3 regions of the Vagococcus sp. QWL-13 genome follow, and region 1 is predicted to be linked to each of the others. Evidence: predicted binding sites of a transcription regulator. Region 1 holds the regulator's gene; each other region holds the start of a gene.
The links. The regulator CtsR, encoded in region 1, represses protease genes until heat stress. The targets are predictions, from matches to a motif close to TTGGTCAAAAAAGGTCAAANA.
Positions count from the first base shown of each region.

Region 2: AC4PHI_RS11125 (ATP-dependent Clp protease ATP-binding subunit) is a predicted target of CtsR. The motif match lies at 5,916-5,936, and genes of this name have one in related genera.
Region 3: clpB (ATP-dependent chaperone ClpB) is a predicted target of CtsR. The motif match lies at 8,195-8,215, and genes of this name have one in related genera.

Region 1 covers NZ_CM178746.1:85,437-95,480, forward strand. Annotated here, with positions in the region: gene trpB (tryptophan synthase subunit beta) at 1-861, opposite strand, end outside; gene AC4PHI_RS00430 (hypothetical protein) at 1,023-1,304, opposite strand; gene AC4PHI_RS00435 (CtsR family transcriptional regulator) at 1,600-2,076, shown strand; gene AC4PHI_RS00440 (ATP-dependent Clp protease ATP-binding subunit) at 2,081-4,567, shown strand; gene AC4PHI_RS00445 (peptidase U32 family protein) at 4,734-5,660, shown strand; gene AC4PHI_RS00450 (peptidase U32 family protein) at 5,663-6,907, shown strand; gene gor (glutathione-disulfide reductase) at 7,112-8,461, shown strand; gene AC4PHI_RS00460 (NADPH-dependent FMN reductase) at 8,640-9,197, opposite strand; gene AC4PHI_RS00465 (CPBP family intramembrane glutamic endopeptidase) at 9,284-10,044, opposite strand, start outside.
Region 2 covers NZ_CM178746.1:2,369,280-2,379,323, reverse strand. Annotated here, with positions in the region: gene miaA (tRNA (adenosine(37)-N6)-dimethylallyltransferase MiaA) at 1-462, shown strand, start outside; gene hflX (GTPase HflX) at 477-1,706, shown strand; gene AC4PHI_RS11135 (methionine gamma-lyase family protein) at 1,703-2,959, shown strand; gene AC4PHI_RS11130 (DUF1827 family protein) at 3,147-3,440, opposite strand; gene AC4PHI_RS11125 (ATP-dependent Clp protease ATP-binding subunit) at 3,653-5,878, opposite strand; gene ykzS (protein YkzS) at 6,026-6,214, shown strand; gene AC4PHI_RS11115 (phosphocarrier protein HPr) at 6,372-6,638, shown strand; gene ptsP (phosphoenolpyruvate--protein phosphotransferase) at 6,638-8,359, shown strand; gene AC4PHI_RS11105 (LTA glycolipid anchor biosynthesis glycosyltransferase, IagA/BgsA family) at 8,888-9,934, shown strand; gene AC4PHI_RS11100 (glycosyltransferase) at 9,965-10,044, shown strand, end outside.
Region 3 covers NZ_CM178746.1:1,796,547-1,806,590, forward strand. Annotated here, with positions in the region: gene AC4PHI_RS08325 (phosphoenolpyruvate carboxykinase (ATP)) at 1-775, opposite strand, end outside; gene AC4PHI_RS08330 (NADH-dependent [FeFe] hydrogenase, group A6) at 947-2,689, opposite strand; gene AC4PHI_RS08335 (NADH-ubiquinone oxidoreductase-F iron-sulfur binding region domain-containing protein) at 2,702-4,579, opposite strand; gene AC4PHI_RS08340 (NADH-quinone oxidoreductase subunit NuoE family protein) at 4,639-5,142, opposite strand; gene clpB (ATP-dependent chaperone ClpB) at 5,423-8,041, opposite strand; gene AC4PHI_RS08350 (hypothetical protein) at 8,350-8,598, shown strand; gene AC4PHI_RS08355 (iron chaperone) at 8,685-9,053, shown strand; gene AC4PHI_RS08360 (ABC transporter substrate-binding protein) at 9,366-10,044, opposite strand, start outside.

The sequences.
Region 1 (10,044 bases):
ACCATAAGTAAGACTGGCAGCATGGTCGCCCAACTTGCTTCCTTTGCCCAGAGGTTCCACACCGTAAATATCAACGGGATCGTTCAGGAAACCGGAGAATAGACCCATGGAATTAGAGCCTCCTCCCACACAGGCAACGATGGCATCAGGAAGCTCACCCGTCATTTCAAGGAACTGTTCCCTTGCCTCGATACCTACCACACTCTGGAAGTCACGCACCATCATCGGGAAGGGATGGGGGCCGACAACTGAGCCGATACAATAAATGGCATCTTTATAGTCTTGGAGGTAAGCTGTAAAAGCAGCATCCACAGCCTCCTTTAAAGTTGCCAGTCCCTCTGTCACTTCTACAACCTTGGCACCTAAGATTTTCATTCTGGCAACGTTGGGTGCCTGTTTTTTGATGTCTACTGATCCCATATAGATGTCGCATTCCAAGCCAAAGTATGCAGCAGCAGTTGCAAGGGCTACACCGTGCTGACCAGCACCGGTTTCAGCGATGATTTTCTTCTTGCCCATATATTTAGCAAGCAATGCCTCGCCCATACAGTGATTGAGTTTGTGTGCGCCAGTATGGTTTAAATCTTCACGCTTCACATAAAGTTGAACATTTCCGAGTTTTCCGGACAATCTTTCCAAATAGGAAATAGGAGTAGGTCTTCCCTGAAACTCTTTGCGAATGCGGCGCAGTTCATTGATAAATTTTGAGGATTTACATATCGTTTGATAGGCATCATTGATTTCATCCATAGCGTTCTGCAATTCAGGCGGAATGTAGGAACCGCCGTATTTGCCAAAATAGCCGTTGGCATCGGGATAGTTTTTAAAGTAGGTGTTGAATTCAATTTCGTTAAATTTCATTTTATTTTCCTCCAATATAGATAAAGTTTAGGTTAGTGTTGATTTGATACGTTATTCTTGATGTAATTTCTTTTCTAGGCGCAGGGGCGCCACCAGCGTTTGGTAAATAACATTGCATTAACCTCCTAAAATAGAAAAACTCCTTTGACTTATATTTCATGTCAAAGGAGTTCATGTAAACAAAAAACGCCCTTGACAGAAATATCTACTCTGTCAAGGACGAATAAGTACAAATGTTGTACGATATTATTCGCGGTGCCACCTTGATTCACGGTATGTTCCGTGCGCTTAGCAGGATACTGACATATCCCTGGCAATTGACGTATGCCCACACGTTGCAGAATACTTTGGGAATTCCCATTTGACTGCACCCTCAGCGGTCCATTTGACAACGTGTTTCTTACCTGACTCTCAGCACCACAGGTTCTCTGTAAAGGCATCATTGCCGTTATCTCCGCATCAACGGTTTGATTTACTAAATTGTATGATATTTTAGCATCGAAATTCTTCCCTGTCAATAGCGTTCACTGAATAATTATCGACTCTTTGCTTTTTAACGATGACCTTCTTGTTTATTGAAAGTCCGGGAGGCAGATTTTTATATCGATATTAACTCCTGTTTTAAAGAAAGAGTTGTTGGGGACTTTTTTTTTACAATCAAACTTCTTTCCCTTTAACAGCAAGTTTTGTATAATACTAAGTAAGGTCAAATATAGTCAAAAAGCAAGGTGAATACACATGAGTCATCAAAGTATGTCGGATTTGATTGAACAGTATCTCAAATCAATTTTAAATGAAACAGAAGAAGAAATTATTGAAATCCGCCGCTCAGAAATGGCAGATTTGTTCAGTTGTGTGCCGTCTCAAATCAACTATGTGATTAATACGCGGTTTACTTTGGCTCAGGGCTATACCGTAGAAAGCAAGCGGGGCGGCGGAGGGTATATCCGCATTCAACGTGTGGAATTAAGTTCTCATGATGAAGTCTTGTCCTATTTACAAAAAAACATCGGTACACAATTAACGTATAAGGATGGCGTTGCCGTTCTACAGCAATTGTATAATTATGATATCATAAGCAAAAGAGAAGCTGAATTGCTGGTATCAATTATCAGCTATGAAGCAATCGGCAAGCAAAATCCGAGTGAAGATAATGTCAGGGCTGCTATAATAAAAGCGCTGTTGGATCGTCTTCGTTATGAAGAAAAGAGGTAAGAATATGGAGCGGACATTTACAGAAAAAGCAAAAAAAGTATTACTGATTGCTCAAGAAGAAGCAAAAAACTTTCGTCATCAGTCGGTGGGCTCTGAGCATTTATTGCTGGGGCTGGTAATCGAGCAGGATGGCGTGGCAGGTAAAATATTACGTCAATTTGACGTGCAGGAAGCAGATTTGCGTGACGAAATCGCCAATTTAACTGGGTATGGCACCATGAGAAAAAGACAGGTCATCCCTTATTTGCCGTATTCCCCTAGAACGAGACAAATCTTGGCTTTTTCCCAAGACGAAGCTAAGAGACTTCGTTCCCCCCAAGTGGGGACGGAACATATTTTATTAGGGATTTTGAGAGATGATGAAATTTTAGCCTCACGAATTTTAAGAAATTTCGGATTGGACTTGGCTAAAACCAGACAGATGGTCCTTAAAAAAATGGGATTGACTGAGGGCAAAGGAATGAAAACAGGCAACCGCAGACCTAATACACGGGAAGCAAATTCGATGGAAGACAGCAGCACCCCTGTTTTGGATTCATTGGCTCGTGATTTAACGGCCTTGGCGAAAGCTAAAAAAATGGATCCTGTGGTTGGCCGTCAAAATGAAGTGAAACGCCTGATTCAAATATTGAGCCGCAGAACTAAAAATAATCCCGTTTTGGTTGGGGAGCCCGGTGTTGGGAAAACAGCCATTGCTGAAAGTCTGGCGCAAAAAATCGTCGAAGGTTCTGTGCCGGAGGAAATGTCTGCCAAACGTCTGATGATGCTGGACATGGGCTCGGTAGTCGCCGGAACTAAATACCGAGGCGAGTTTGAAGACCGCATGAAAAAAGTTGTAGAGGAAATTTATCAAGACGGCAACGTGATTTTATTTATTGACGAGCTCCATACTTTGATTGGTGCAGGAGGCGCTGAAGGGGCGATCGACGCATCGAATATTCTGAAACCAGCCTTAGCTCGTGGTGAATTACAGACAGTCGGCGCCACAACTTTGGATGAATATCAAAAATATATTGAGAAGGATTCCGCGTTGGAGCGGCGTTTTGCAAAAGTTCAGGTGGATGAACCGTCAGCAGAGGATACTGTGGAGATTTTAAAAGGGATTCGTCCAAAATACGAAGAACATCACAAGGTGAATATTACCGATGAAGCGCTAGAAGAGGCAGTGAATTTATCCGTTCGTTACATCACTTCCCGCCAGTTGCCGGATAAAGCGATTGATTTGATTGATGAAAGTGCAGCTAAAGTAAGATTAAGTGATTCTGACAAGGTTTCTCCGAGAGTGGCTTTGATGAGCAAGCTGGAAGAACTCCAAGAAGCCAAAGAAGCGGCTATCTTGGAACAAAATTTTGAATCAGCTTCTGGTTTGAGAAAACAGGAAAAGCGTCAGCAAGAAAAACTTTTGAAATATGACCAAATGCAGGCAGAAAAAAACAGTTACGAGCGTTCGGTGACAGTCATGGATATCGAAGAAGTCGTGTCTCAATGGACAGGGATTCCTTTACAGCAGTTGGAGAAGAAAGAAAGCGAACGTTTGCTTAATTTGGAAAAAGTTTTGCACCAACGTGTGGTCGGACAAGAAGAAGCAGTGGAAGCTGTTTCCCGTGCGATTCGCCGTGCGAGAAGTGGATTGAAAGATCCGAAACGTCCTATCGGTTCCTTTATGTTCTTAGGTCCTACGGGAGTTGGGAAAACAGAATTGGCCAAAGCGTTGGCGGAAGCCATGTTTGGTTCAGAGGATGCGTTAGTCCGGGTTGATATGTCAGAATATATGGAAAAACACACCACCAGCCGCCTGATTGGTTCACCGCCAGGCTATGTGGGTTATGATGAAGGCGGTCAATTGACTGAAAAAATCCGTCAAAAACCATATTCGGTCATTCTTTTTGATGAGGTAGAAAAAGCTCATCCGGATATTTTCAACGTCTTGCTGCAAGTGCTGGATGACGGTCATTTGACTGATGCCAAAGGACGCCAAGTAGACTTTAAAAATACTATTTTAATCATGACATCCAATGTTGGGGCGACTGCTTTAAAAGAGGATATCTCGGTTGGTTTTAATGTGCTTGATATCACTCAGGACCATAAAGCAATGCAAGATAAAATCATGGAAGAACTGAAAAAAGCTTTCCGTCCGGAATTCTTGAATAGAGTGGATGAAACAATCGTTTTCCGTTCTTTGGTCAAAGAGGAATTGCGTGAAATCGTGAAAATCATGTCCCGTTCTGTGATTGAACGTTTAGCAGAGCAGGACATTGAGTTGAAAATCACATCAAAAGCATTGGATGTGATTGGTAAAGTTGGTTTCGACCCTGAGTACGGTGCACGTCCGTTGAAACGGGCTCTGCAAAAAGAGATTGAGGACAAACTCAGCGAAGAGTTGTTGTCCGGAAAGATTGCTACTGGGGATAAAGTAACTATTGGCGCTACGAAAGGCAAGATCACAGTTAGTGTGAAAACCCCTGCACCGGATAAAATTTTGCCAGTGTAGTCAGTAAAAGCACAAGTTCCAGAGAATGCGGGATAGAACTGTTATATTTAAGTGATTGTATTCTTAAATATAACAGTTTTTTGCTGGTGTCAGTAATGAAAACGTCTTGGTTTTTCATGAAACTTGTGATAGTATAGCAATGATTATTGAGGGGAGAAATTTAAGGATGAAGATTAATATTACCGCTACAGTGGCATCCCTCTCGCAGGCCGAGAAACTTTTGGAAGCTGGAGTGGACACCCTTTATTTTGGCGGCAAAACATTTGGTCTGAGATTACCATATAATTTTTCGTTGGAGGAACAGCAGGCGTTGACTGAACTTTCGCACCGGTTTGGCAAAAAAGTCACCGTAGCAGTCAATGGTTTGATGCATCCGGAAAAAATGAAGCAGCTGCCGGCGTATTTGAAATTTTTGGAAGAAATCAAAGTAGATGCTGTCGCGGTAGGGGATGCGGGAGTGGTCCACGTCATCAGACGGGACAAGTTCCGTCTGCCTTTTATATATGATGGACATACGATGGTGACAAGTGCCCGACAAATGAATTTTTGGTATCGGCGTGGGGCAATCGGCTCAGTTGTTGCCAGAGAAGTTCCCTATCTGGAGCTTAAAGAGATGAAAAATAAATTATTGGGGTTTGGGGAAATACTAGTCTATGGTGCCACTTGCATCCATCAGTCCAAGCGCCCTCTTTTAGAAAATTATTTTAATTTTGTTGAAGCAGGACCTAAGGATACGACGAGGGAAAGAGACTTGTTTTTATCTGAACCGAAAAAAACTGAGACACATTATTCCATTTATGAAGATGAACACGGCACGCATATTTTTGCGAATAATGATCTTAATCTGATGGAGCAGCTGGGTAAACTGGCGGAGTTGAATTTTCTACATTGGAAGCTGGACGGTCTTTACACACCGAGTGATAATTTTGTGGAAATCGCTAAGCAGTTTGTCAAAGCTAGAGAGGCTCTTGAGCAGGGACGATGGGATGAGAGTCTGGCTAAAGAATTAAGCAGCAATGTCTGTTCTTTACATCCTGAAAACCGGGAGCTTGACACAGGATTCTTTTTGATGGATCCGGAAGAGGTGAAATAAGCATGGAAATAGTCAAAAAGCAATTGAAGCGTCCCGAGGTATTGGCACCGGCAGGAACGCTTGAGAAATTAAAAACAGCGATTCACTACGGGGCAGATGCAGTGTATATCGGCGGAGATGCTTACGGTCTGCGCAGCCGGGCGGGCAATTTTTCTTTTGATGAAATGTCTGAAGGAGTGGCTTTTGCTAAGAAGCATCAAGCAAAGGTTTATGTGGCCGCAAATATGGTAACGCACGAACACGATGAAGAAGGGGCAGGAGAATTTTTCCGGCGGTTGAGAGATATAGGCATCAATGCGGTCATCATTTCTGACCCTGCATTGATAGAGATATGTGCGACAGATGCTCCGGGACTGCCCATCCATTTGTCCACCCAGTCTTCTGCCACTAACTTTGAAACCTTAGAGTTTTGGAAAAATGAAGGACTGGAGCGGGTGGTACTGGCCCGTGAAGTTTCCATGGACGAAATCAAAACGATTCGTGAGCATACAGATGTTGAAATAGAAGCCTTTATCCACGGAGCCATGTGTATATCCTACTCCGGGCGCTGCACATTATCTAATCATATGGCGAAAAGAGACGCAAATCGCGGGGGCTGCTGTCAGTCTTGCCGTTGGAAGTATGATTTGTATGACATGCCTTTTTCCGGTGAGAGACACTCCCTAGTGGATGATTTTGACACGACAGAACCTTTCTCTATGAGTGCCGTCGATATGTCTATGATTGAATATATCCCCCAGCTGATAGAAAACGGTGTGGATAGTTTTAAAATCGAGGGGCGGATGAAGTCTATTCATTATGTTTCCACAGTGGCCAATGTGTACAAAGCTGCTGTAAATAGTTACATGGAAGATCCGGAAAACTATACTTGTAAACAAGAGTGGATCGATGAGTTGTGGAAAGTGGCTCAGCGGGAGCTGTCTACCGGCTTTTATTTTGGAACGCCAAGTGAAAATGAGCAACTATTTGGTGCACGGCGTAAAATCCCCTCATACAGTTTTATCGGAGAAGTTCTTTCCTATGACGAAGAAACAAAAATCGCAACTATCCGGCAGCGTAATCACTTTAGCGTGGGAGATGAAATCGAGTTTTACGGCCCCGGTTTCCATCATTTTGAGCAAAAAGTTGACGTGATGTGGAACGATGAGGGAGAGGCCATCGACAGGGCACCAAATCCGATGATGGTGTTGACCATGCCCGTTGCACAACCTGTCAGCGTTGGGGATATGCTCCGCAAGAAAAAGTAGTTTTGGCAGTTGACCCTCTTAGTCAATCTGATTCTTAGAAGACACAATATTCGTTGTCTTCTTTTTTCTTTTGAAAGAAAAGATGGATATTTATGGAGATTTTAAAGATCATGGTCAGATGTATTGCAATCTGTTTATGACTTTCTGTATAATTTAAAGGAGTGTTAACGTTTATATGTTCAGAATAGAAAGGAATTTAGGATCATGGCAACCTACGATTATATAGTAATAGGCGGGGGAAGCGGCGGGATTGCATCGGCCAACCGGGCGGGGATGTATGGCGCTAAGGTTCTCCTGATTGAAGCAAATAAAATTGGCGGGACGTGTGTCAATGTGGGATGTGTCCCCAAAAAAGTTCTTTGGGAGGCGTCCACGCTTCGGGAAAACATTTTACTTGATGCGGAAAGTTACGGTTTGGATGTGGAGTTGAAAGCAACGGATTTCAAACAGCTTGTAAAAAATCGTCAAGCATACATCGAGCGTTTGCATGGGCATTATGATAAAGGATTGGCACACAATAACGTCACAGTGCTGAAGGGCTTTGCTAAATTTGTTGATGAGAAGACAATTGAAGTCAACGGTCAAACCTTTACTGCCCCTCATATTTTGTTGGCTACCGGTAATCATACCGAGTTTCCTGATATCCCGGGAGCAGAACACGGGGTTGATTCGGATGGCTTTTTTGACTGGGAAGATCTTCCTGAAAAGGTTGTGATTGCTGGAGCGGGTTATGTTTCGGTAGAGCTGGCGGGATTGCTCCATGGTTTGGGCGTTGAGGTCCATCTAGCGTTTCGTTACGACCGCCCACTACGTTCTTTCGACGAAGAAATCGTTAGAGAGATGATGGCGATTTACGAACAAGAAGGGATTCATCTGCATTCTCATTCGATACCTGAGAAAGTTGTTAAGCAAGAGGATGACAGTTTGGTCATTCGTTTTGAAAGCGGCGAAAAGATTGAGACAGACCGATTGATTTGGGCAGTGGGGCGCAAACCTAACATTGAAAACCTAGGTTTGGAAAAGACCTCTGTGGTTACCGATGAAGACGGCTTTGTGAAGGTGGATAAGTATCAGAATACCACACAAAAAGGAATTTATGCCGTAGGAGATTTGATTGGCAAAGTGGACTTGACTCCTGTAGCTATCGCAGCAGGACGGCGCTTGTCAGAACGATTGTTTAACGGGAAAGAGGAAGAGTATCTGGACTACACCAATATCCCTACCGTTATTTTTACCCATCCGCCAATTGCGACAATCGGCTTGACGGAAGAGGAAGCACTGGCAAAATATGGGAAAGATGAAATAAAAATTTATCGCAGTCAGTTCAACCCGATGTTTTATGCCTTGCAGAAAAGAAAAATCAAAGCGACAATGAAGTTGGTTTGTTTAGGCAGTGAAGAAAAAATCATTGGTTTGCATGGCATTGGAATCGGTGTTGATGAGATGCTGCAAGGGTTTGCCGTAGCGATAAAAATGGGTGCGACCAAAAAAGATTTCGACCAAACCGTAGCAATCCATCCCACAGGGGCAGAAGAATTTGTGACCATGCGATAAGAAAAATGTCTGATGAAATAAAGAAATAAAAAAGCAAGAGACTGACTCAAAAGTCCCAAAATAAAGAACCCCCCATGACATCATTTTTTCAAAATAATGATGACATGGGGGGTTAATTTTTAAAGGTCTCTATTTCAGCTATGAAACCTACTTACAGGTCATGCTCTTATCACTGCGACTAATTAAATTTTCCAATCCAGTCAACAAAACTATTGACCAACAACTGGAAGAAATCTTGTGTGCCTTGGTTAACAAGAGCATCGTTTTCGTCATACAATTTATTTGAATAGGCAATGTATGCTTCAGGTTGCTGCATTGTCGGCATATTTAGGAAGACAAGTGATTGACGTAAATGGTGGTTGGCACCGAAGCCGCTGATAGCACCTGTGGATGAGCTTACTACAAAGGCCGGCTTGCCGTCCCAAACGCTTGAACCATAAGGGCGAGAGCCTACGTCTAAGGCGTTTTTCAAAGCACCGGGCACGGAACGGTTGTATTCTGGAGTGACAAAAATAAAAGCATCAATGTTTTTCAATTTGTTACGAAAAGCTGTCCAGTTTTCTGTCGGGCGGTTTTCATCGTCCAAGTCCTGATCGTACCATTCCAAGTTGCCGATTTCGATAAACTCTGTGGTAAACTCCTCTGGAAAAAGTTCTGCCAGTGAATGAGCAATCTTTTTACTAAAGGACCCTTTTCTCAGACTTCCTACTAAGATACCAATTGTTTTCTTTTCCATACTAAACACATCCTTGCTGATAGTCTTTGTATATTTAATGGTAACATAAAATTTTAGAAAACAACTATTTTATGCTTACTTATTGTTCATAGCAGTTCTGGAGTGAATACCATAACAAGAAACGGCAAAAGATTATTGATAAAATGTAGCATTATTGCTACTTCCAATCGTTGTGATTTGAGATAAACTAAACCAATGACAAGTCCCATGGCAGCATAAGTCAGAAACACAACGAATGATTCTGGAACATGGGGCAGACTAAAGAGGGCAGCACTGACGAGCAGGCCGATAAATTGCCCGCCTTTTTGGTTAGGGTCAGCCACATCTCCAAAACTGTTAATTACACAATAGCGGAAAATAATTTCTTCGCCGATTGGGGCCAATACACACAACAGTAAAAACAAAGTCAAGGGAGAAATTTGATTGGATAGGGCATAAATCGTTTCATTATTGTCTGTTGTAGCTTGTTCCATGAAAAATTGCAGCAAAAAATTACAGGAGAAAATGGCAAGATAGCCGATAACGACTCTCCTGATATTTTTCCAGCGAAAAACTTTTTTTTGTCGTTTATTCTGGGTTTTAAAGAGATAAAAACTGACGAATGCAAAAACAATCAAAAAGATGCTCACATTGGCCAATAATTCCTGATTGAGATAAATCAAAGTGCTAGGCAAAGAGTAAATGATAAAAAGTCCAAAAGCAGTCAAAAGACCGCCGAGGATTCTTAAAGGTGATTTCACAGTATCTTCCTCCGATGGCAGCTGGGTAATGTCTTGCGGAAAAACAGATAAAATGCGCACTGTTGGCTGTTGATGGCAAAGATAACTTGCTGTCAACAGCATCGTTT
Region 2 (10,044 bases), 550 kb from region 1:
CACCCTAATAATCTCAGGCGGGTCATCCGGGGAATAGAAATCATGGAAACCACTGGAAAGAGTATCATAAAGCAGCAAAGAGAAATCACTGATTTATCCGCTTCATTGTACGATGTGAAGCTGATTGGTTTGACCACGGAAAGAGAGCTGCTCTATGAGCGTATTAATCATCGGGTGGAGCTGATGATGAAAGCGGGGCTGTTGGAGGAGGCTCGAATGGTATTTGAAACTCCGAATGCCCAGTCAGCACAAGGAATTGGCTATAAAGAATTTTTCCCTTATTTTTCCGGGGAGATTTCATTGGATGAAGCAGTAAGCCAGGTAAAACAAAATTCGCGCCGCTATGCTAAAAGACAACTGACGTGGTTCAGAAACAGGATGAATGTCTCATGGCGGGATTTAGTACAAGAGCCTGAAAAAATAACGGAACTGGAAGAAGCATTGGCAAACTGGCTGAAATAAAAGGAGAAGAGAAGATGAAAGAAAGAGTTTTAGTGGTTGGTGTTGAAACTCCTGAAAATTTTGAATTTTTCCATGAATCCATGCAGGAATTAAAAAATTTAGTGGAGACGGCCCGTGGAGAAGTGGTGGCTGAACTTGTTCAAAAACGGCCTAAAGTAGATTCGAGAACAATCATCGGGCAAGGTAAAATGGCTGAATTAAAACAATTAGTGGATGCCCATGAAGTAGATTTAGTGGTGTTTAATCAAGAATTAACACCAAGGCAAGGCATCACGATTCAAGAAAAACTTGATTTGCGAGTCATTGACAGAGTACAGTTGATTTTAGATATTTTTGCTATGAGAGCCCGCTCAAAGGAAGGGCAACTACAGGTGGAGTTGGCACAACTGAATTATATACTGCCTCGTCTGGTAGGAAAAGGGCTGGAACTTTCACGGCTAGGCGGCGGGATCGGTACACGGGGTCCCGGAGAAACTCAGTTGGAAACGGACCGGCGCCATATTCGACGGAAAATCACTGGAATCAAACGTGATTTAAAAGAAGTGACCGCTCACCGGGAGCGCAGCCGGCAAAAACGTCAATCAGCTAACGTTTTTCAAATCGGATTGATTGGTTATACTAATGCCGGTAAATCAACAATTTTAAATAACTTGACTGATGCAGAAGCTTATTCCCAAGATGAGCTGTTTGCCACGTTGGATCCATTGACCAAGCGCTGGAAAATCAATCAGACGATGGAAGTTACTTTGACCGATACGGTAGGTTTTATTCAGGATCTGCCTACCCAGCTAATCGAGGCTTTTCAGTCGACCCTTGAAGAAAGCCGCGTCATGGATTTGCTGCTTCATGTGGTGGATGCCAGTTCGGCTGACCGGCATCTTCAGGAAAAAACGGTGATGTCTCTGCTGCAGGAGTTGGAGATGGAAACCATTCCTGTGCTGACCGTGTATAATAAAATGGATTTGGTCGCTTCCCACGAATTTGCCCCTACCCTTTTTCCAAATTGTCAGCTGTCAGCTCTTGAACCGGACAGTGAAAAAGTATTGGAGCAGGCCATCATTGAAGAAGTGAAAAAAATATTTTCACCGTATCAATTAACCTTTGGCCCGGAGGATGGGAAAAAAATTCATGAATTAGGCAAACATACCCTGGTCACTTCACAAATGTTTGATGAGCAGAAAGAAGTGTATCGGGTCACTGGCTATGCGCCAAAACATTCTAAATGGATCGGAGATAATCAATGAGTTGGAATCAATCTTTAAATGATGAACTACGCCAAAAAATAGTATTGGCTGAAAAAAAAATAGAGGAGAAAAGAAAAGAGATTCAGGAAATCGCCTTGACTAATCAGGCCAAAGTGTTAGCCGCCTTCAGACGTCATCAAGTTTCAGAAAGTCATTTTGCCATGTCAACTGGTTATGGTTATGACGATATGGGAAGGGATGTTTTAGAAGCTGTGTATGCCGATGTTTTCGGTGCAGAAGACGGCATCGTGAGGCCGCAAATCATTTCAGGCACCCACGCGATTGCTACGGCCCTGTTTGGAGTGTTGCGCCCAGGGGATGAGTTGGTGTATATCACCGGCACCCCTTATGACACATTACTTGAAGTCATCGGTATCAACGGGGACGGTATCGGTTCCTTCAAGGAATATGATATATCTTATAATGAGGTGGATTTGAAGGAAAACGGAAGTGTCGACTTTGACGGAGTGTTGGAAACAGTTTCTGAGAAGACTAAAGTCGTGGCTATCCAGCGTTCACGGGGCTACGATCAGCGACCTTCATTCACTGTGGAAGAAATTCGGGAGATGGTTGATTTTGTCAATCGGCATTTTCCCAAAGCAATCATATTTGTTGATAATTGTTACGGTGAATTTGCGGAAACTATTGAACCAACTGAGGTAGGGGTTGATTTGATGGCCGGCTCATTGATAAAAAATCCTGGGGGCGGTATTGCCAAAACTGGCGGTTACATCGTGGGGCGTAAAGAGCTGATCGAAAAATGTGCTTATCGGCTGACCACACCCGGTGTGGGGAAAGAAGCAGGTGCGATGATCTATAGCGGTCATGAGATGTTCCAAGGCTTTTTCTTGGCCCCTCATGCAGTCAGTCAGGCTATTCAAGGAGCAATATTCACTGCTGCCCTGCTGGAAGAGTTCGATGTCCATTCTACTCCCAAATGGTCTGATGAGCGGACGGACTTAATTCAGATGATCGAGTTGGAAGACCAAGAAAAAATGGTGAAATTTTGCCAAGCTATTCAAAAATATTCTCCTGTGGATGCACACGTGTCTCCAATCCCCGCTTATATGCCTGGATACGAAGATGATGTGATCATGGCTGCGGGCACCTTTATTCAAGGAGGCAGCTTGGAATTGACTTCGGATGGACCAATTCGTCCGCCGTATCGTTTGTATGTGCAGGGAGGATTGACTTACGAGCATGTGAAGATTGCCGTCAGCCATGCGGTACAGGAAGTTTTTTTTGAGCAATAAAAAAATCTTGTTTCATGTAAACAAGAAAGAAGTAATAAATCAAAAAATAAGACTGATAACAGTGATTATGTGTAACGTAAACAATTGCTCCCCAAACAAGCAGAGCAGACAATTCATGTTTGCTTACTGTTTTTTAGAGAACAAGTTGTCATGTTTTCACTGGGTTCAGTCTTTGAATAAGTGCAGGTTAACTTTCCGACCCCACAGGAATGGAAATCTCAACGAGATGATTCGTTCGAATGTGATCCAACTGGGAAATGCCTTGGTGTTTCGGGAGCAATTTGTCTAAAACAAAAGTGATTTCACTGTCTTTGACTTTGCGGTTTTTATTTTGGATGACAATTTCATTATGGGTGGGCGCCTCACTATATATTACGTTGGTTTTTCCAACAGTATAAACTCTTACCAGATGACTGTCAGTATTTTCCAGTTGACTGGTGACAAGTTGGGGATAACTGTTGGTGACATCGATTAGTTTCATCTTCTTACCTCCCATCAGAGCATAATTTATTACCTTAATTGTACCTCTTTTTTAAAAAAAATGAAACAGAAAGTGTAAGTGTATCTAAAAAGACTTTCGTTTTACAACGCCGTTTATTTCAGCGGAAGTCCCATCTTGCTAAGTATTCAGTTTATTTTCGAAACAGCTTACTTAAACTGTTATTCTTTTGAGAGACAAAAAAAGACTCAATCCTAGGATTGAGTCTCTTTCATTTCCATTTTTTCTGCTACTTTCGCATGAACTTTAATTGTTCCATTTTCATCAAGGTAAGCTTCAAAATCCGTTGTTCCCGGATGATCGAGATAGAAGCTGGCCAAATTATCTTCCAGTTGTTCTTGGATGACACGGCGAAGTGGACGTGCCCCCATTTCAGGGTTGTATCCCAGATCAACCAGCTTTTCTTTCACATTTGCCGGCACCTCGATATGTAATTTTTGGTCTTCCAGCATTTCATTGACTTCATTTATCATCAAGTCGACGATTTTCAGCAAGTTTTCTTTTGATAGCGGCTTGAATTCAACGATTCCGTCGAAACGGTTTAAAAATTCAGGTTTGAAGTAATTACTTAATTGTCCTAACACTGATTGAGTCGTTCCTTCTCGGATCGCACCGAATCCCACATTAGCCTCAGTAGTACCTGTACCTGCATTACTGGTCATGATGACTAGAGTATCCTTGAAGCTGACTGTCCGACCCTGAGCATCTGTCAGACGTCCGTCTTCGAGAATTTGCAGGAACATATGCATCACGTCCGGGTGAGCTTTTTCAATTTCGTCCAGCAGAACCAGACTATATGGAGAGCGCCGCACCTTTTCGGTCAACTGTCCGGCCTCTTCGTATCCTACATAACCGGGAGGGGAGCCTATCAGTTTGGAGACGCTGTGTTTTTCCATGTATTCACTCATATCCAAACGAATCATTGTTTCGCTGGAACCAAACATTTCAAAAGCCAACTGTCTTGCCAATTCCGTTTTCCCTACACCTGTTGGTCCGACAAATAAGAATGACCCGATCGGGCGGTTTTTCTTATTTAATCCAATCCGATTGCGTCGGATTGCTTTGGCAACTTTATCAATGGCTTCATCTTGGCCAATGACCTTCTTTTGCAATTCGTCAGCCAAGTATTTCAATTGATTTTGTTCCTTGGCTTTCAAATCTCCAACTGGGATTCCAGTTTTTTGTTCAACGATTGCTTCCATGTCTTTTTCAGTGACCACCGGCATGTCTTTATCTGCGACCTGATTGTCTTTCAATTTTTCTAAAGTGGCGATTTGGTCACGGTAGTAAGCCGCTTTTTCATAATCTTCTTCGTTAGAAGCAATTTCTTTTTGTTCAATCGCATTTTTTAAACGTGTTTCCAACAATTCAGGATCAACAGCTTGAATCGTCAAGTTTTTCTTGGAACCAGACTCATCCAGCAAGTCGATGGCTTTGTCCGGCAAGAAGCGGTCCTGAATATAACGGCTGGACAGAGAAACTGCACTTTCGATGGCTTCATCAGTATAAGTCACATGATGATAGTCTTCGTAACGTTTTTGAATCCCTCTCAAAATGGCGAGGGTTTCTTCCTGTGTGGGTTCATCAACTTGAACAGGCTGCAGCCGGCGTTCCAGAGCAGCATCTTTTTCAATGACCCGGTATTCGTTCAGAGTAGTGGCGCTGACCATTTGTAATTCCCCACGGGCCAATGCTGGTTTCAAAATATTTCCTGCATCCATACTTCCGTCGCCAGCACTGCCGGCTCCCACGATTTCGTGGACTTCGTCAATGAACAAGATGATTTTCTTGTTGGATTGAACTTCTGTCATGAGCTTTTGCATCCGTTCTTCAAATTGACCTCGAATGCCGGTGCCTTGAACAAGGGAAACAACGTCCAGCTGGATGACTTCCTTATCTAAAAGTTTTTGCGGAACTTCCCCATTGACGATTTTTTGAGCGAGACCTTCTACTACAGCAGTTTTTCCTACACCGGCCTCTCCAATCAAAACAGGATTATTCTTTGTTCTTCTATTCAATATTTCAATGACCCGTGTAATTTCGCTATCTCTTCCGATGACAGGATCGATCCGGCCTTGTCTTGCTTCCTCAGTGAGATTCACACCGTATTCTTCCAACAAAGAACCTCCTCTTTGCTGACCGGGACCTTGTGGGGGCATACCTCCGCGCCCGCTTTGAGTAGGAGGGGTCTGTCCGAACTGGTTTGGTGATTGCCCTTGTTGAGACAATGAGCGGTACCAATCCTCGATGGAACTGAACCCGTAAGGATCTTTCGACATATTTGGATTCATGGTTCCTCTATATTTGGCGTTCAATTCGCGGTAGCAGTTCTGGCAAAGGTAAACTTTTTGCGTTTCATGACCATTATAAACAGTAAAATGGATTGTAGCTTCGTTTTGTTTACAGTTTTGACAAAGCATTCTTTTTCACATCCTTCAAAATGAATAGCCAAACAGGATATTGACCTTGTCTGACCTTTAATAGTATTATATCATTAAATAGTAAACTTTCAAGAAATAGGCATTTTAATTGTTGAAAAAATAATAGCTAAGGCAAGGTGAGTGGGAATGCTCGAAAATCCATATACGCTGAAAATTAATCAGCTGATTACGGGGGAAATCACAGAATTAATCGTATCAAAAGAAGAATTTATGCTTTTTCGCGATGCTTATCTGGCACACCCTGAAAGGAAAAAAATAGAGGGGGAAGCAGGGTTGGGCGGAGAAGTTAGATATCAAATGTGCAAAAACGGGTGAAACTATCGATAAATAAATAAAAAAGTTGTAAGTAAGCATAAAAGATGGTAATCTAAACAAATGAGGGGGCTTTTTTTTTCGTATCACGATGTTTCTCGTTTTTAAAAATAAGCCCTAAAATAAAAAAATATCTTCATCTAAAGGAGACGGATCAATTATGGAAAAAAAAGATTTTCACATCATTGCAGACACAGGGATTCATGCTCGCCCAGCTACTTTACTAGTACAGACTGCTAGCAAATTTAATTCAGATATCAATCTGGAGTATAAAGGCAAATCAGTTAACTTGAAATCAATCATGGGAGTAATGTCCTTGGGCGTTGGTCAAGGAGCTGACGTAACGATTTCTGTTGAAGGTGCTGACGAAGCAGAAGCTATGGCTGGTATTGTCGATACAATGAAGAAGGAAGGATTATCAGAATAATGTCAGAGATGCTAAAAGGAATTGCTGCTAGCGACGGCGTTGCAATTGCAAAGGCGTATTTACTGATAGAACCTGATCTTTCCTTTGACAAACGCATAGTGGAGGACTCCCAGGGAGAAATCGCTCGTTTGGAACAAGCTTTGGCAACGTCTACAGAAGAAATTCAAAAAATTCGTGACAAAGCTGCTGAAACTCTTGGAGAAGCAGAAGCTCAAGTCTTTGACGCTCACTTAATGGTTCTTTCCGACCCTGAAATGACAGGTGCGATCGAGTCCAATATCACAGATAACAAAGTGAACGCAGAGTCTGCATTAAAAGAAGTGACAGACATGTTTATCGGCATGTTTGAAGCAATGGAAGACAATCCTTACATGCAGGAACGTGCAGCGGATATCAAAGACGTGACGAAACGGGTGTTGAGTCACTTGTTGAATGTCAAATTGCCTAACCCTTCGATGATTAATGAGGAAGTCGTTGTGATTGCACACGACCTGACTCCGAGTGATACTGCTCAGTTGGATCGTCGATACGTTAAAGCATTTGTCACAAACATCGGCGGTAGAACTTCTCACTCGGCAATCATGGCCCGTTCTTTAGAAATCCCGGCAATTGTTGGGACTAAGTCGATTACCAAGATGGTAAAAGACGGCGACATGCTCGCTGTGGACGGCATAGCTGGAGAAGTAATCGTTCATCCTGCAGAAGATGAAATTGCAAAAGTTAAGAAAACCGGCGAAGAGTTTGCAAAGCTAAAAGCTGAATGGGATAAATTGAAGGATGCAGCAACAGTTACTGCAGACGGCAAACATTTAGAATTGGCTGCAAACATCGGAACGCCAAAAGACTTAGAAGGTGTCAACAACAACGGTGCTGAAGGTGTCGGATTATACCGGACAGAATTTCTTTATATGGATTCTTCTGAACTTCCAACAGAAGATGCGCAGTTTGAAGCCTATAAAGCAGTGCTTGAAGGAATGAACGGCAAACCAGTAGTTGTTCGTACGATGGATATTGGCGGGGATAAAGAATTGCCTTACTTGCCATTGCCTCACGAAATGAACCCGTTTCTAGGTTACCGTGCGCTTCGGATTTCATTGGTGGAAGATGATATTTTCAGAACACAGTTGCGTGCTTTACTAAGAGCATCTGTTTATGGAAAATTGCGCATCATGTTCCCGATGGTAGCAACTTTAGTGGAGTTCCGCAGTGCAAAAGCAATTTTGGGAGAAGAAAAAGCTAAACTGATCGACGAAGGTGTCGCAGTGGCTGATGATATTCAAGTGGGTATCATGATCGAAATTCCAGCAGCGGCAGTTATTGCTGATAAATTTGCTAAAGAAGTTGACTTTTTCAGTGTGGGGACGAACGACCTTATCCAATACACAATGGCAGCAGACCGTATGAATGAACGGGTATCTTATTTGTATCAACCATACAACCCGTCAATTCTGCGTTTGTTGAAACATGTCATTGACTCTGCTCATGCAGAAGGCAAATGGGCCGGTATGTGCGGGGAGATGGCTGGAGATCAAACAGCTGTGCCATTATTGATGGGACTAGGTTTAGATGAGTTCTCCATGAGTGCCACAAGCATATTGAAAACACGCAGCTTGATGAAACGTCTTGACACAAGCAAAATGGCTGAATTAGCTGATAAAGCGATCAATGATTGTGACACTGCTGATGAAGTTGTTGCTCTAGTGCAAGAATACGTAAAATAAAATTTATTGGTTTGTTGTCAACTAATGTTGATTAAGACCGAATAGATTAACGAAGTCAGAAAACTACCTGAGCGAGTTGCTTAGGTAGTTTTTTTGTTTTTTTCAAACTGGAGTGCTGTCAGTGGTTTGTCAGTTCCTGCTATGTTGATTTTTTTTTGCTCTTCGTTAAATGATATCATCAATTCTAATCATCCTCGTTTTTTTAGTAAGGATATTTATCCTGCTGATACATGTGGTTATCGTACTCGGATTATATCTGGCGGTTTATAAAAAATGCCGGTATAAATAACTTTTATAGCTAAGACGAACGTTGTGATATCAACGTTTGTCTTTTTCAAATAACAGCTAATTACTGTTCTTTCGATGCCATGTAGACTTTATGGTAAGAATCTACAGGAGTATGATATAATTTTTATGTATCAACTCTCAGACTATAGTTTGATTTTAGAATTGATTTTTTATGCTATAGTGGAATTAACAACCAAATAGTTTCAATTTAAAAAATATTTGGTAGACGGGAGAAGTGTTATGAAAGTACTGTTATACTTTGAAGGGGAGAAGGCACTGGGGAAATCAGGCATCGGCCGGGCTTTGGAACATCAAAAAAAAGCATTGTCGGCAGTCGGTGTCGACTATACGACAGACCATCATTGCACTGATTATGATGTGATACATATCAATACTTATGGATTGAAGAGCAGGTCAATGGTGCAGAAAGCCAAAAAAGCAGGAAAAAAAATCGTTTATCACGCCCATTCGACAGAGGAAGACTTCAGGAACTCGTTTGTTGGTTCCAATCAATTGTCGCCATTGGTAAAAAAATATTTGATCAGTTTATATTCTCAAGCAGATCATTTGGTAACACCGACAGATTATTCCAAAGAACTTTTAAAAAGTTATGGCCTGACAGTTCCTATTTCAGCGGTTTCTAATGGCATTGATTTGGACAGGTACAAAAAAAGCGAGGAAAAAGAAACAGCTTTTCGCAATTATTTTAATATCAAAGATGGGGAAAAAATAATCATTTGTGTGGGATTGTTCTTCGAACGAAAAGGAATTATAGATTTTATCGACATCGCAAAATTATTTCCGGAATACCGCTTTATCTGGTTTGGACATGTACCCTTGATGTCGATACCGGCCCACATCCGTAAAATTGTCAAAGAGGATCACCCGGAAAATGTTGAGTTTCCAGGCTACATCAGAGGAGAAATTATCGAAGGCGCCTATTCAGGCAGTGACCTGTTCTTTTTCCCATCTTATGAGGAGACGGAGGGGATTGTGGTTTTGGAAGCAATCGCCAGTCATCAAAAATTATTAGTACGGGAAATACCGGTCTATGAAGGCTGGTTGGAGAAGGACGTTAATTGTTATATGGGCAACAATAATGAGGAGTTTGCTGAACTTTTACAGCAAATCGTAGAAGGGGAAAAGCCGGATTTGTGTCATGCCGCCTATGAAATAGTAGAAAACAGGAGCATGAAAAAAATCGGGGAAGAGTTGAAAAAAATATACACATCTGTGTTGGAAGAAAAAATAATCTCGGAAAACTCTAAAACAGCACATCAATGTTAGTTAGGGTTGAGTTGATTTGGAGGAGAATTCATGAAAATAGGCTTGTTTACAGACACTTACTTTCCCCAAGTGAGTGGTGTGGCGACTTCTATTAAAACTTTAAAAATTGA
Region 3 (10,044 bases), 1.1 Mb from region 1:
ACAAACCGAAAGCAGCCATCGTATAATGACTTTTATCACTGAGTTCGAATTGTTTCATACCGCCATGACACGAAACAAACTTGTTCCGGTGTGCAATCGTCCACGCCAGAGTCAAAGTCGCTTTTTTAAATTCTCCAAAATAGCGCAAACCTAAAATCGCCGCCACGTTATGATCAGGGTCAAATAAAGCTAGTCCCATTGGATAATCAGGATGTGACCAATCTGGATCTGCGAATAAAAAGATATCTCCTTCCGCAAAAGATTTAGACTGCTGATATTTATCTTGATACTCTTCATTCATCACCTGAAAATTCAGCAGATAAGAATAAAGTACTTGTTCGTAACCTTCAGGCATCATAATATGCCCGTTGATCATAAAATCTTCATCCAGTCCGACAACGACACGGCTTCGGTAAAACGCTTTCTTTTCCGCTTGAAACAAAGCTTCTCTCAATATTGCCCCGTAGTTTGTAGATAAATCTGACTGCTGGTTGATAAATCGTCTGACAGATGCCGTTCTGCCCACGATACCACCGCAATTATCTACTAAGATTTTGGCATCTGCAGGCAATCCTAGTTGTTCCGGCTGATAGACAGGCAAGTCCGTCACAATCGTACCCGGTGCACTTTCAGCGAGCGTATAGGCCTCTTCAAGCGTCGTTACTTCTTTTACATGATTCCCATAAAAAGCCGTTTCAATCATCACGCGGAAATCTGAAAAAATCGGGTTTTCTTGGTTGATATCTTCAACTCTAAACTGACCAATTGAACTCATAAATTCATCTCCTTCTAGCAATATGTATAAAACTTTCTATGATAAAAACACCTTACAAAGCAAATCGTACCACTCTATAAATTAATTGTCAAAAGACTTTAAAAGTCTAAATGACGCACCGCTTGCACGGTGCGTCAAAGTTGATACATGAAATCTTATTTCCTCAGCTAGTTAAAACTGTGACCGTTTAGTAAAGCTTGTATGCAGCACATCATGAGCTTTCTTACTACCCGGTTTTCCTAGGAATTCTTTATAGACTAGCTTAACAATCGGACTATCATTGGACTTCCGAACGCCGCGATTTTTATCGGCTGCATACAGAGCTGCCGCACGTTTTGTTTTCAGGTCTACAAAGTTTCTGACAGAAGCCGGTTGAACAGGTTGCCCACCACCGTTGATACAACCGCCCGGACATCCCATCACTTCAACGAAGTGGTAAAACTCTTCGCCTGACTGGATTTTATCAATGATTTTTCTCGCATTGGCGATTCCGGAGACAGCCGCCACTTTAACTTCAGTACCATTTATTTCGTAACTTGCTTCCTTGATACCTTCCATTCCGCGGACTTCTTTAAAATCAATACTGTCTATCGGATGACCTGTTAAAGTTTCGCTTGCTGTACGCAGTGCAGCTTCCATCACTCCGCCTGTTGCACCAAAGATGTATCCGGCACCTGTGGCTTCTCCAAACGGATTGTCAAACTCCTCATCCGGCAATTCATTGAAACGAATACCTGCTTTTTCGATCATTCTAGCAACTTCACGAGTAGTCAGTGCCACATCGCAATCAGAATATCCGGCTGCTGCTTCATCTTCCCGTGTCACTTCGAATTTTTTAGCAGTACAAGGCATAACACCCACAACAAAAATATCTTTCGGATGAATGCCGGTTTTTTCAGCATACCATGTCTTTGCCAATGCACCAAACATTTGCTGCGGTGATTTACAGCTAGACAAATTAGGAATCAACTCTGGATGATAAGACTCGCAATACTTGATCCATCCCGGAGAACAGGAAGTGAACATCGGCAGCGGTCCGTCATTTTGCACCCGCTCAACGAATTCATTTGCTTCTTCCATGATCGTGAAGTCTGCAGCAACGTTTGTATCGAAAACTTTATCAAAACCGATTCTGCGAAGTGCCGCGACCATTTTACCTTCCACATTAGTACCGATAGGGATACCAAAAGCTTCTCCCAAGGTCACACGAGTTGAAGGAGCAGTTTGAACAATCACGTGTTTAGTCGGATCATCCAAAGCTTCCCAGACTTCCTTGGTTTGGTCTTTCTCAGCAATCGCGCCTGTCGGACAGACAACGATACACTGACCACAAGAAATACATGCCACATCTCCCAGACTCTTTTCATAAGCACTGCCGATATGGGTTCTGAAGCCCCGGTCATTCGCTCCGATGACACCGATATCTTGCCAAACAGAACAAGCGGCGACACAACGTTTACAAAGAATACATTTATTATCATTACGATACATGTGAACAGAAGTATCATCAAAATCATACTGCATGTTTTCACCGTTGTAATAATCTTCATCATCAACGCTGAACTCTTTACATAACTTCTGCAGCTCGCAATTTCCGCTTCTGATACAAGACAAACATTTTCTTTCATGAGTCGAAAGAATCAACTCTAAATTAATTTTTCTCGATTTAAATACTTTCTTGGAATTAGTGGTAATATCCATCCCTTCTCTAATCGGATAGACGCAAGCAGTGACAAGGTTTTTCATTCCTTCCACTTCGACCACACACATCCGGCAAGCACCTATTTCATTGATTTCTTTTAGAAAACACAAAGTAGGGATTTCGATATTATTGATTCTCGCTGCTTCAAGAATTGTCGATCCTTCTGGAGCTGTACACACTTTTCCATTAATAGTTATCATAATTTCTTTCACAAGTCTCACCCCCTAACCCACATTGACTGCATGGAAACGACAAGCTTCCAGACATTGACCACATTTGATACAAAGAGACTGATCAATATAATGAGGCTCTTTGACACTTCCGCTGATAGCATCCACTGGACATCTTCTGGCACAGGCGGTACATCCGGTACAAGCAACTTCATCAATTTCATAGGTGATCAAGTTCTTACAAACACCGGCTGGACAACGCCGTTCCATAACATGGGCGATGTATTCATCTTTAAAGTAATGATAAGTGGAAAGCACTGGGTTAGGTGCTGTCTGACCTAAACCGCAAAGAGAATTTTCCTGAATATGGAGACACAGCTCTTCCATTTTATCCAAGTCTTCCATAGTTGCTTTACCCATGGTGATTTTTTCTAAAATTTCCAGCAGTCGTTTGGTTCCAATCCGACAAGGCACACACTTACCGCAACTTTCTTCTACTGTAAATTCCAGGAAGAATTTAGCAATGTCCACCATACAGTTTGCTTCGTCCATAACGATAAGTCCGCCTGACCCCATCATGGAGCCGATTTCAGTCAGATTATCATAATCGATTGGGACATCGTAGTGTTCCACCGGGATACATCCTCCGGAAGGTCCACCGGTCTGGGCAGCTTTAAACTGCTTGCCGTCAGGAATACCTCCTCCGATTTCCTCAACGATTTCTCTTAATGTGGTTCCCATAGGTACTTCAACAAGACCTGTATTCACAATATTTCCGCCCAAAGCAAATACTTTTGTTCCTTTGGATTTCTCAGTTCCCATTTCGGTAAACCATTTTGGACCTTTAAGAATGATTTGCGGAATGTTAGCGTAAGTTTCCACGTTATTAACAACGGTCGGTTTTCCAAACAAACCCTTAACAGCAGGGAACGGCGGACGAGGACGAGGTTCCCCTCGATGCCCTTCGATACTTTCTAACAGCGCAGTTTCTTCACCACACACAAATGCCCCTGCACCTAATTTCAAATCTAAATCAAAGTCAAAACCGCTGCCCAAAATATTTTTTCCTAAAAATCCATTTGCTTTTGCTTGCTCGATACCGATTCGCAGACGTTTAACCGCAATCGGATACTCTGCTCTCACATAGACATATCCTTGATTTGCACCAATGGTATATCCCGCAATCGCCATCGCCTCAATAACTGCATGAGGGTCTCCCTCTAAAACGGAACGATCCATAAATGCTCCCGGGTCCCCTTCGTCAGCATTACAGATAATGTATTTTTGATCAGAAGGACTCTCTTTTGCAAAAGACCATTTCATAAAGGTCGGGAATCCAGCACCACCACGTCCCTTTAGGCCTGATTCTTTCAAATCGTTTAATACATCATCAGCGGTGTATTCGCTCACAACTTTTGCCAATGCCTGATAGCCGTCAAAAGCAATGTATTCTTCGATCTTCTCAGGATCAATCCGACCGCAATTTCGTAGAGCAAGTCTTTTTTGCTTATGATAAAACGGTGTATCCAATAACTTATTAATAACTTCTTTAGTTTTATGGTCATGGTAAAGCAATTTTTCTACGGGTTTCCCGTCAATTAAATGCTGTTCGACAATTTTTTTAGCATCTTTTGGTTTTACGAGATGGTAAAATACTCCCTCTGGATAAACAATGGCAATAGGTCCCTGAGCACATAAACCAAAACAGCCCGTAGAAACGATTCTCACCTTATCCGCTAAACCATGTTTTTCAAGTTCATCTTTTAAATTTTGAATGACATCTCCACTTTTGGAAGAGATACATCCAGTACCTGCACAGACCAGAATTTCTTTTTCATACTGTAAATCTGATTCTGTACCGTCTTCGAGACGAATCGCAACATTTTGGCGATAACTTTCTCGAAGCTCTTTTAATTCACTCCAATTTTTCATATTTCTGCTCCTGACTCTTTTAAATCAAAAGTTTCGGCCAACTATGTCTAGTATTTGCGTTACTCTTGATTTTGATAAGTAACCAATACTTTATCGCCTTTTTTCTTTGTTAATCGGCCGTACACCTCTTCATTGACCGTGATGACTGGTGCCAATCCACATGCTCCGATACAACGAACGGATTCCAATGTGAACTTACGGTCTGGTGTGGTTTCCCCGGGTTTTATGTTCAGACTTGTTGCATAAGAATCTAAAATATCCCCGGCCCCTTTAACATAGCAGGCAGTTCCCATACACACGCTGATGGTATACTTGCCCTTAGGCACAAAAGTAAACTGAGAGTAAAACGTAGCCGTGCTGTAAAGTGTTTCTAAAGGAACATCTAATTTCTTGGATATTCTTTCTAAAACTTCCACCGGCAGATAGCCATAAATTCTTTGAGCTTCCTGCAATGCCGGCATTTGTGCACCTTGAACACCTTGTAAATTTTCAAGACATTCTTCAAATTCCTGGAACTGTGATTCCGTTTCAATGAAATCAAATACTTTTTCTGTTACACTCATTTGTTCTTATCCCTCCTTTCTTCTTTGATCAATCATTCACTATAGAAAGCGTGAACATAAAAAAATTCAACACTTTTAGTGCCTTTCTTTAATTATAGCAAAAACTATCCAAAATAAAACACTAATATTGTGAAAAGGTACACATTAATATTATTTTGGTCTCATTAATAATAATTAGCCTCTCTAAATATTGGCTGTATCGAAGGTTTTGAAAAAAAGGCTGCTCAAATGCAGCGTGTTAACTGCAGCTGAGCAACCTAATTAACTGTTATAATGTGAATTAATGTTCAATCTGAAAATCAGTTTCTAAATCTTGAGTGTTGAAACTTAACCGGTCATTTTCTACGGTAATTATTATTTGTTGTTTTGGTTGAACTTTACCTGCTACGATTTCTTTTGCCAACGGCGTTTCCACTTCTTTCGTTAGAAATCGTTTCAGCGGTCTCGCGCCAAATGCCGGTTCATAAGCCCGTTCAGCAATCCATTCCTCGGCTTCATCAGAAATCACCAATTTCATTTCCTGATTTGCTAGTTTTTCCCCTAGTTCATTGGTCATTTTCACAATGATCCGTTTCATATCATTCAGCGTCAACGGTTTAAATAAAATCGTATCGTCAATCCGGTTTAAAAATTCCGGCTTGAACTGGCTGCGCAGCAAGTCTTGCACCTGTCGTTGTGCCTCTTCAGAAATTTCTCCTTCAAGAGTCAAACCATCTAAGAGAATATGTGAACCTAGGTTACTTGTCATGATTAACACAGTATTTTTAAAATCAACGACGCGACCTTTATTATCTGTCAAGCGACCGTCATCCAGCACCTGAAGTAAAATATTGAATACATCCGGATGTGCTTTTTCGATTTCATCTAAAAGAACGATAGTATAAGGGATACGTCGTACTGCTTCCGTCAATTGTCCCCCTTCTTCGTAGCCGATGTAACCCGGAGGGGCACCGACTAAACGGGAGACACTGTGTTTTTCCATGTACTCGCTCATGTCGATCCGCACCATATGATCTTCAGAGTCGAACAAGTTTTCTGCTAACGCTTTGGCTAATTCTGTTTTCCCTACGCCTGTAGGTCCCAAAAATAGAAATGAACCTAAAGGACGGTCAGGATCCTGCAATCCAGCCCGGGAACGAATGACGGCATCAGCCACTGCTTCCACAGCTTCATCTTGTCCAATCACACGTTTGTGAAGTGTTTCGTTCAATCGTAAAATCTTTTCCCGTTCTCCTTCTTCTAAACGGGCAACTGGAATACCGGTCAATCGTTCGACTACCATGGCAATTTCATGTTCCGTGACAGATTCCTGAATGAGACGTTCATTGATTTGAGTGTTTCTGCCTTCTAACTCTTTTAACTCTTTTTCCAGTTGCGGCACTGTCCCATGACGTAATACTGCAGCCTTTTCCAAATCATAATCGCTCTCTGCTTCTTCCAACTGACGACGTGCCGTCTCAAGTTCGCTGCGTTTTTCGCTGATTTTATTGACTTCTTCTTTTTCAGTTTCCCACTTCATTTTCAGCTCATTTGCTTCTTCCCGAAGTTCGGCTAACTCCTCCTGCAAAATAGCTAATCGTTTCTTACTAGCATCATCTGTTTCCTTCTTTAATGCTGCTTCTTCGATTTCCAACTGCATCAACCGTCGGGTCACCTGATCCAGCTCTGTCGGCATAGAATTCATTTCCACACGGATAGAGGCACAAGCTTCGTCTACCAAGTCGATGGCTTTGTCCGGTAAAAAACGGTCGGTAATGTAACGGTTGGACATGGTAGCGGCCGCCACAATAGCATTGTCATTGATGTTTACTCCATGGTGGATTTCAAAGCGTTCCTTTAGCCCCCGCAAAATACTGATGGTGTCTTCGACGGTCGGCTCTTGAACTAAAACTCGTTGGAACCGCCGTTCCAGTGCCTTGTCCTTTTCCATATACTCACGATACTCATCAAGGGTCGTCGCACCGATACAATGGAGTTCGCCCCTAGCTAACATCGGTTTCAGCAAATTGCCGGCATCCATGCTGCCTTCTGTTTTTCCTGCGCCGACGATATTGTGGATCTCGTCGATAAACAAAATAATTTGACCGTCGCTTTTTTTGACTTCTTTCAATACAGCCTTTAGACGTTCTTCAAATTCACCACGATATTTTGCTCCTGCGATCAGTGCCCCCATATCCAAAGAAAAAATAGTTTTATCTTTCAGGTTTTCCGGCACATCCCGTCTGACGATTCGCTGGGCCAAACCTTCGATGATTGCTGTTTTACCTACCCCAGGTTCTCCAATCAGTACCGGATTATTTTTAGTTTTTCGTGATAAAATACGGATGACATTACGGATTTCTTCATCCCTGCCGATAACAGGATCCTGCTTCCCTTCTCGGACCCGTTTAACTAAATCAATCCCGTATTTTTCAAGAGCTTCATACTGCTCCTCCTGATTTTGGGAAGTCACTCGTTCTCCACCCCGCATCTCTTCAATTTGTTTTTTCATTGAATCAAAAGTTATATTTTGTGTCAGTAAAAACTTTGTCAAACGATAGTTTTTTAATTTCATAAGTGCCAATAATAAAATCTCAGTGGATAAATAATCATCATGAAAGTCACTTTGGATTTTCTCGGCTTCTTGAATAAGATAAAACAAATTCTGACTAAACGTTTGACCATACTGAACATTGCCTTCCACCACAGAAAGCTGGTCCAAGGCTTGCTCTATTTCACTTGAAAAGCGATTTAAATCCACGCCGGAATCTTTATAAAAATTATAGGCAAAATTTCCCGGCTGCACTAAAGCTTTCCATAGATGTGAAATATCGATTTCCTGATTTCTTCTCCGCATAGCAATTTGCTGTGCTTCAGCGATGGCCTCTTGAACTGTGGTTGTCATTTTTTCTACTGCCATATTGCTACCTCCTGTTTAATTTTATGTCCGCCGTAAACTGACCTTGACTTTCCATGGTGTTATGAAAAATCATCTAGATGAAAAGTGCTGGTCAATTTTTTGTCAATCGCGGATTAGGACATTAAAATCTCTAGACCACTTTAGTATACTCTTTTGGTCAAATATGGTCAAAACAAACGTACATAATATAATTTTAAGTTTTAACTCAAATGTTGAAGTTACTGCAAAAAAATATTTCTCCCAAACATATCGCTGTTTTGTTTTCCCAGAGCTTGATATAATAGAAAAAATTGAAGGAGTTGATTCACATGAAAAAAACAAATTTTTTGGTTGTTTTTTGGTTGTTATTGGCAATAATTTCATTCATCGTTTTTTTGTTCAATTTCAATAGTTTTTGGCATGCAATTTCTTATCTGATTTTTCCTGATAAAGACGGGTATATGGACGGCCAGCAAATTGCGAGAAACCTTCTGACTACGATTCCTATGCTGTTGATTACATCTGGAGCATTTTATTTTGGATTGAAGCAGGGGCTTAAAGTTTATAAAGAAATTTAAAGAAAAATCACATCGAATCAGAACTGTCGTTGCTGACCCAATCTCTTTTTACTTTAGTATCATTCTTTTTAGGGAGGAGAAATTATATGAATGAGTTTGAAACGATTATCAGCCAGATTGAACATCCAGCACACAGAGAAAAAATTACCGAACTTTTTTCTTGGATTCATCAGTCGTTTCCTGAATTGGTTCCTGTCATCAAATGGAACCAGCCCATGTTTACCGCACATGGCACTTTTATCATCAGCTTTAGTTTCTCCAAAAATCATTTTGCCATCTCTCCAGAAACGGTGACGATTAATCATTTTGCCGCTGAAATCGAAGAAGCAGGCTACGATCATACTCCTAATATTATCAGGATTAAATGGGTGCAAGACATTGACTACACATTGATCAAAAAAATGATTGACTTCAACATTGTTGACAAAGCAGAGCATAAAAAATTTTGGCGTTAATACCAAAAATAAAATTAATTGAGAATATTTCTCAATTACTATTGATTTTCTTACAAAAACAATTTAAGATATAGACATAGACTTTTACACACGCATAAAAAGTCATTTGATTCACTCTTATCCTGACTCTGAACCTCATATCGAAACAGAAATTTTCGCTTCCTTTTCTGCTTCGATGTGACGTTCTTTTTTATTTGTCAACGAGATTGTTTGATTTTTTCTCTTATTTATATTACAAAATCTCCAGAACATCGTTATTTATTCTGGAGATTTATGCTGCTTAACAAGTTGGGGCATTTTCCCCATACAATTTTATAAGAGTCCTTGGTCGGTCAGAAACTTTTTAGCCACTTCTTTTGCTTCTTTTCCTTCCACATCTATTTCATAATCCAATTCTTGCATCTCAGTATCACTGATACGGCCTTCTAAAAGGTCTAACACTTCTTTCAATTCGGGATTTTCTTCAAGCACTTGATCACGGCAAATAGGTGCACCGTGGTAAGGCGGGAAAAGTTCCTTGTCGTCTTCCAAGATAACCATGTCATATTTTTTCAGTAAAGAATCTGTTGCATAAACTACCATAACATCTATTTTTTCTTGTTCGATGGCATCGTACAACAATGACGTGTCCATTTTCAGCGCCTCTTTAAAATTCATCTCGTACAAGGCAATCATCGGGTCAAAACCGTCTGCATCACGTGTATAAAAAATATGATTAGCCCCGAATATCAAGCTCCCGGAAGGTGCTGACAAGTCACTCATACTTTTGATGCCCATCTCTTCGGCTTTGCTCTTCAACATAGCTAATGCAAAAGTATTATTGATACCGATAGGCTGAAACATTGTGATCTCATGGTCGTCTTTCAATTTTTTCACAGTAATATTATAAATTTCATCTGCGCTGATTCCTGTGCTATCAGGCAGTTTCAATATTTCGTTATAAGCAGTCCCTGAATATTCCACATAGATATCTATTTCCCCTTTTTCCATT